Regions from separate parts of the Saccharothrix xinjiangensis genome, predicted to be linked through region 1. Evidence: riboswitches for the same ligand, from Rfam matches in the RefSeq annotation. Region 1 holds a riboswitch; the other holds the start of a gene.

Evidence for each region. Region 1 has a riboswitch for thiamine pyrophosphate ahead of thiO (glycine oxidase ThiO). Riboswitches for the same ligand answer to the same signal wherever they lie in the genome.
Region 2: linked by a shared signal. The riboswitch ahead of ABD223_RS00020 (thiamine ABC transporter substrate-binding protein) and the one ahead of thiO (glycine oxidase ThiO) in region 1 are both predicted to bind thiamine pyrophosphate.

What each region holds. Positions count from the first base shown of each region.
Region 1 covers NZ_BAAAKE010000001.1:364,824-368,217, reverse strand. The annotation lists gene ABD223_RS01740 (dioxygenase family protein) at 25-780, opposite strand; gene thiE (thiamine phosphate synthase) at 780-1,439, opposite strand; TPP riboswitch at 1,483-1,594, shown strand; gene thiO (glycine oxidase ThiO) at 1,584-2,585, shown strand; gene thiS (sulfur carrier protein ThiS) at 2,582-2,782, shown strand; gene thiG (thiazole synthase) at 2,784-3,394, shown strand, end outside.
Region 2 covers NZ_BAAAKE010000001.1:3,605-6,998, forward strand. The annotation lists gene ABD223_RS00015 (ABC transporter permease) at 1-686, opposite strand, end outside; gene ABD223_RS00020 (thiamine ABC transporter substrate-binding protein) at 662-1,699, opposite strand; TPP riboswitch at 1,685-1,800, opposite strand; gene ABD223_RS00025 (4a-hydroxytetrahydrobiopterin dehydratase) at 1,826-2,125, shown strand; gene ABD223_RS00030 (mannosyltransferase) at 2,081-3,298, opposite strand.

The sequences.
Region 1 (3,394 bases):
GGGTGTTCGGCGTCCGGGCCGGGTTCAGGAGAACTGCACCGACCGCTTGGACAGCCCGTACCAGAAGCCCTCGACGGTCGTGGCGGCCTCCTGCGCGCCGCTCGCGCCGAGGGACACGAACAGCGGCGCGAAGTGCTCGGTGCGCGGGTGCGCGACGACGGCCGCGGGCGCCTTGCGCCGGAAGTCCAGCAGCGCGTCCACGTCGCCCGCCGCCAGCGCCCGCCCGGCCCAGTCGTCGAACTCGGCCGACCACGACGGCGGCCGGTGGTCGGGCCCGGTGGACATGTCCACGCAGCTCAGGTTGTGGGTCATGAACCCGCTGCCGACGATCAGCACGCCCTGCTCGCGCAGCGGCGCGAGGCGCCCGCCCAGCTCGAACAGCTCCCGCGGGTCCAGGCTCGGCATGGACATCTGGAGCACCGGCACGTCCGCCTCGGGGAACATCTCCTTCAGCGGCACGTAGGCGCCGTGGTCCAGGCCCCGCCCCTCGTCGTGCGAGACGGGCCGGTCGAGCAGCCCGGCCACCGCCCGCGCCAGCCCCGGCGCGCCGGGCGCGGGGTAGGCGACCTCGTAGTACCGCCGGGGGAAGCCCCAGAAGTCGTAGGTCAGCGGCACGGTCGTGGTCGCGCCCAGGGTGAGCGGGTCGTCCTCCCAGTGCGCGGAGACCACGAGCACGGCCTCCGGGCGCGGCAGCGTCGCGGACCACGACCTCAGCTCGCCGGTCCACCGTTCGTCGTCGGCCAGCGGGGGAGCCCCGTGGCCCAGGTACAGCACGGGCATCACGCCGACGACTGTACGCCATCTAGTTGAAATTTCAACCAAGAGGCGGCGGCGCGGGGGTCCTCGGCATCGGTGATCGCCCGCACGACCACGACCCGCGTCGCGCCCGCGGCCAGCACCTCGGGCAGCCGCTCCCGGTCGACGCCGCCGATCGCGAACCACGGCCGGTCGGTCGCGCCGGCGGTCGCGCGCACCAGGTCCAGGCCCGGCGCGGGCCGCCCCGGCTTGGTCGGCGTCGGCCAGCACGGCCCGGTGCAGAAGTAGTCCACGCCCGGCTCGACCGCCGCCGCCCTCGCCTGCGCCACGTCGTGCGTGGAGCGGCCGATCACCACGTCGTCGCCGACGACGCGGCGGGCGAGCGGCACGGGCAGGTCGTCCTGGCCCAGGTGCAGCACGTCGGCGTCCACGGCGAGCGCCACGTCGGCCCGGTCGTTGACCGCGAGCAGCGCGCCGTGCCGCGCGCACGCCTCGGCCAGCACCTCCAGGGCCGCGATCTCCTGCCGGGCCTCCAGGCCCTTGTCGCGCAGCTGGACGACGTCGACGCCGCCCGCGAGCGCGGCGTCGGCGAACTCCGCGAGGTCGGGCCGGTCGGGCGTGCAGAGGTAGAGCCGCGCGTCGGCGAGCCGCCGCCTGATCCGTACTCCGTCGAGTCCTGGCACGGCCGCACGGTAACGGCCGCGGCGTCCCGTGCGCTACGGTGGAGGTGGTCCGCACGGGAGCCCGGAGATCACCGGGCTGAGAGGGAGCGTGGTCCGCTCCGACCGTCGAACCTGATCCGGGTCATGCCGGCGCAGGGAGCGTGAGTGCCTTTGACAACGCGGGTGACCGTCCTGGGCGGCGGTGTGATCGGCCTGTCCGTCGCGTGGTGCGCGGCGCGCGACGGGTTCCGGGTCGAGGTCGTCGACCACGGCTCGCCGCACGGCGGCTCCCGGGTGGCGGGCGGCATGTTGGCGCCGGTCACCGAGGCGTGGCCGGGTGACGAGGAGGTGCTGCGCCTCGGCGTCGAGTCGCTGGCCCTGTGGCCGGGGTTCGCCCGCGACCTGGGCGTGGAGCTGTCCCCGGCGGGCACGCTGGCGGTGGCGGTGGACCGGGCGGACGCCGAGGTGCTGGACCAGCTGTGCGCCTACCTGGGCACGACGGGCCGCTCGGCGCGCCGGCTGACCGGCCGCGAGCTGCGGGCGCTGGAGCCGGGTCTCGGCGCGGTCCGGAGTGGACTGTCCGTGCCGGGCGACGTGGCCGTGGACAACCGGGAGCTGCTGGGCGCGCTGCGCGGGGCGTGCGAGCTGAACGGGGTGCGCTTCCCCGCCGAGCCGGGCGAGGCGGACGTGACGGTCATCGCGGCCGGCGCGTGGAGCCGCGACCTGCACCCGGCGCTGCGGACCGTGATCCGCCCGGTCAAGGGGGAGATCCTGCGGCTGGCGGCCCGGCCGGGCGCGCTGCCGCCGCCCCGGCACACCATCCGCGCGCACGTGTCCGGCCGCCCGGTGTACCTGGTGCCGCGCCGGGACGGCTTCGTGCTGGGCGCCACCCAGTACGAGGCGGGCTTCGACGGCGACGTGACCGTCGGCGGGGTGCGCGACCTGCTGCGCGACGCTGAGGTGGTGTGGCCGGGCATCGCCGAGTACGCGCTGGCCGAGGTCGCCGCCGGGTTCCGGGCGGGCAGCCCCGACAACGCGCCGGTGATCGGCTGGCTGGAACCCGGCGTGCTGGCCGCCACCGGGCACCACCGCAACGGCCTGCTGCTCGCGCCGGTGACGGCGCGGCGCGTGGTCGCCCTGCTCCGCGAAGGAGGAAGCAGTTGCTGAAGGCCAAGGTCAACGGTGTGGAGCGCGAGCTGGCCGACGGTGCGACCGTCGACGCCGTGCTGGCGCTGCTCGGCGCCCCGGCGAGCGGGGTGGCGGTCGCGGTGGACGGCGAGGTCGTGCCGCGCGCGGCGTGGGGCACGACCGCGGTGCCCGAGGGCGCCGTGGTCGAGGTGCTGACCGCGGTGCAGGGTGGCTGACGTGGACGACCCCTTGGTGATCGCGGGCCGGGAGTTCGGCTCGCGCCTGGTGATGGGCACGGGCGGCGCGGCGAACCTGGCCGTGCTGGAACGGGCGCTGGTCGCCTCCGGCACGGAGCTGACCACGGTGGCCATGCGGCGCCTGGACGCCGGCGGCGGCGGGGTGCTGGAGCTGCTGTCGCGGCTGGGCATCGAGGCGCTGCCGAACACGGCGGGCTGCCGCACCGCGGCGGAGGCGGTGCTGACCGCCCGGCTGGCGCGGGAGGCGCTGGGCACGGACTGGGTGAAGCTGGAGGTCCACGCGGACGACCGGACGCTGCTGCCGGACCCGGTCGAGCTGCTGGACGCGGCCGAGCGGCTGGTGGACGACGGTTTCACGGTGCTGCCCTACACCAACGACGACCCGGTGCTGGCGTGGCGGCTGGAGCAGCTGGGCTGCGCCGCGGTGATGCCGCTGGGCTCGCCGATCGGCACCGGCCTGGGCATCCGCAACCCGCACAACATCGAGCTGATCGTGGCGCGCGCGTCGGTGCCGGTGGTGCTGGACGCGGGCGTGGGCACGGCGTCGGACGCGGCGCTGGCCATGGAGCTGGGCTGTTCGGCGGTGCTGCT
Region 2 (3,394 bases), 360 kb from region 1:
ACCAGCACCACGCCGAAGCTGGTGGCGCAGAACAGGAACACCACCGACGCGGCCGACCCGATCGCCGGCGCCAGCGCGGGCAGCGCCACCGACGCGAACGCCCTCGGCCGCGACGCGCCCAGGGCCCGTGCCGCGTCCTCCGCGCGCCGGTCGACGCGCGCCCACAGGCCGCCGACCGTGCGGGCGACCACGGCCACGTTGAAGAACGCGTTGGCCAGCACGATCGGCAGCACGCCGCCGTCCGGCCACAGCGCCCGGAACGCCAGCCCCACCACCACGGTCGGCAGCACGAACGGCACCATCACCGCCGCCCGCACCACCCCCGTGCCGCGCACCCGGCAGCGGGCCAGCACGAACGCCACCGGCATCCCCGCGACCAGGGCGAGCCCCGTCGCGGCGGCGGCCTGGCCGAGGGTGAAGCCGACCAGCGACCAGGTGCGGGCGTCGGACAGGACCGGGAGGACGCCGCCCCCGCCCAGGCCGAGCCCGACGATCGCGGCCACCGGCCAGGCGAAGAACACGCCCAGGAACGCCAGCGGCAGGACGGCCGCGAGCGCCCACGCCCACCCCGCGCCCGGGTGTCGCGGGGTTCGGCGGGTGGGGGTGGGTGTGGGTGCGCGGGTGGGGGGTGCCGGATCAGGGCCGGTCGGCACCGGGCCGGTCAGCCCTGCACCAGGGCGCGCCACTCGGCCACCCAGCGCTCGCGGTTCGCGTCGACCTCGGCGGCGGGCAGCGACCGGGACGACGTCGGCAGCGGCGCGGCCTTCGCCCACTCCCCGGGCAGCGCCACGCCCTCCCGCGACGGGTACACGTACATCTGGCCGGGCACGTCGGCCTGGAACCGCTCGGACAGCAGGAAGTCCACGACCGCCTCCGCGTCCTCGGCGTTCTTCGCCCCGTCGAGCACGCCCGCGTACTCGACCTGGCGGTAGCAGGTGTCGAGCAGGGCCTTGGTGCGCGGCGTGCCGTCGTCGCCGATCTCGGCCGACGGCGAGGACGCGTAGGACACCACGACCGGCCGGGGCCCCTTGCCGCTGGAGCCGGAGAAGTCCTGCGTGTAGGCCTCCTCCCAGCCGCTGACGACCTTGACGCCGTTGGCGGTCAGCTGACCCCAGTAGCGCTGCCAGTTCCCCTCGCCGAAGGTGGCGATGGTGGCGAGCAGGAACGCCAGGCCCGGCGACGAGGTGGCCGGGTCCTCCACCACCAGCATGTCCCGGTACTTCGGGTCGGCGAGGTCCGCGAGCTGGGCGGGCTCGCCGACGTCCTTGAGCGCGGCCACGTCGACGTTCAGGCACACGTCGCCGACGTCCACGGCGTGCAGCCGGTTCGGCGGGTCGAGCTGGTAGCGCTGGGCGCCGTGCCGCGCCTCCGGGCTGGCGTGCTCGGCGAACACGCCCTCCCGCAGCGCCCGCGAGGCGAAGGTGGAGTCCACGCCGAAGGCGACGTCGCCGATCGGGTTGTCCTTGGTCAGGACCAGCTTGTTGGTCACCTCGCCGGCGTCGCCGCTCGCCAGCGGCTTGACCGTGATGCCGGTCTCGGCCTTGAAGGCGTCCAGCAGCTCCTGCGACACGGCGAACGAGTCGTGGGTCACCAGGGTGACCACCCGCTCGCCCTCGGCGGGTTCGTCCGTGGCGGCCACCGAGCAGCCCGAGAGCAGCGCGAGCGCGGCGGCGGCGGACAGCAGAGGTCGGAACATCATCTCTCCCTACACCGGCATGACCCGGATCAGGTGCGGACGGTCGAAGGCCTGCGTGCCTTCCTCTCAGCCCGGCGCGACACCGGACTCCCGTGGTGGAGCGGCAGTTTAACGGGCAGGATCCGGACCATGCCCAAGGCCGAGTTGTTGACCGACGACCAACTGGACGCCGAACTGGTCTCCCTGCCCCTGTGGCGGGCCAGGGAGGCCGCGCTGGAGCGCACCGTCGAGCTGGCGAGCTTCCCCCAGGCCGTCGAGGTGGTGAACCGGGTCGCGGAGGTCGCCGAGCGCGACGACCACCACCCCGACATCGACATCCGCCGGCGCACCCTGACGTTCCGCTGCTGGACGCACGTCAGCGGCGGGATCACCGCGCTGGACGTGTCACTGGCCCAGGAGGTCGACGCGATCCTCGACGCCCTCGCGTGACCGGTCGTCCCGGCCCCTGTCGCGCAGCGCCACCGCGACGGCGACCAGGGTGAGCAGCCCCACCGCGGGGTAGACCCAGCCGAGCGCCGACAGGTGCCAGGGGCGCGGGATGACCCAGATCGACTCCTGCGCGATGAGCAGGACCGAGATCAGGTAGCTGCCGATCGCCGCCAGCCACGCCACCGCGGTCACCCTGGCCAGCCGGTGCGAGGTGCCGTGCAGCAGCCACATCAGGGCGGGCACGGCCCACACCCAGTGGTGGCTCCACGAGATCGGCGACACCAGCAGCCCCAGGAGCTGCACGGTGACGATCATCGCCAGGGCGTCCTTCGCCTTCACCGCCGCGTGCAGGGCGAACCCGGCGAGGACCGCGGCCACCGCCGCGCCGGCCAGGAACACCGGCCCGGTCTGCACGTCGTGCCCGAGGGTGCGGCTCAGCGCGCCGCGCAGCGACTGGTTGATCGCCGAGCCGACGGGCCCGACGCGCTCCGCGTCGCCGAGCAGGTGGAACCAGTACTGCGAGGACAGGGCCGGGGAGATCGCCCAGCCGACGCCGACCGTGGCGGCGAACGCGACGACCGACCACACCGCCGCCCGGTACTGCCTGGTGACGAGGAAGTAGAGGCCGGAGATCGCGGGCGTGAGCTTCAGGCCGGCCGCGACGCCGACACCGGCGCCCTGCGCCCAGGACCGCGCGCCGACCAGCGTGCCCAGCAGCAGGGCGGCGAGGACGAGGTTGATCTGGCCGTAGTTCAGCGTGGTGCGGACCGGCTCGACCCAGATGAACAGGCCGGTCCACAGCAGGGCCCGGCGCGGGTCGCGGCTGCCGACCAGGTCGAGCGACTTCCTGGTGACGAACCACAGGCACGCCAGGCTGACCAGCTGCCAGGACCAGCGCGCCACGCCCCACGGCACCCAGGACAGCGGCACGAACACCAGCGCGGAGAACGGCGGGTAGGTGAACGGCAGGGCGAACTGGTCGGAGAACTCCTCCAGCCGCCACTCGTAGAGGGCCCCGGTGAACAGCTCCGGCGAGGCGTTCCGGTAGACCATGAGGTCCACCATGGTCATCTTCGCCTGGAAGGCGACCATGGCCAGGTGACCGAGCAGTGACAGCCCGAACAGCCACGGCGCGAGGACCAGCGCACGCCCTTCCAGTGCACGCAGCGCCACTCCTACCTCCACGTTCGTGTGAATTGCACGACTGCCGGGCCACGAAACCGGGTACCCGGACGTCAAGACGAGTGGGAGATCAACGCAAGGGGATAT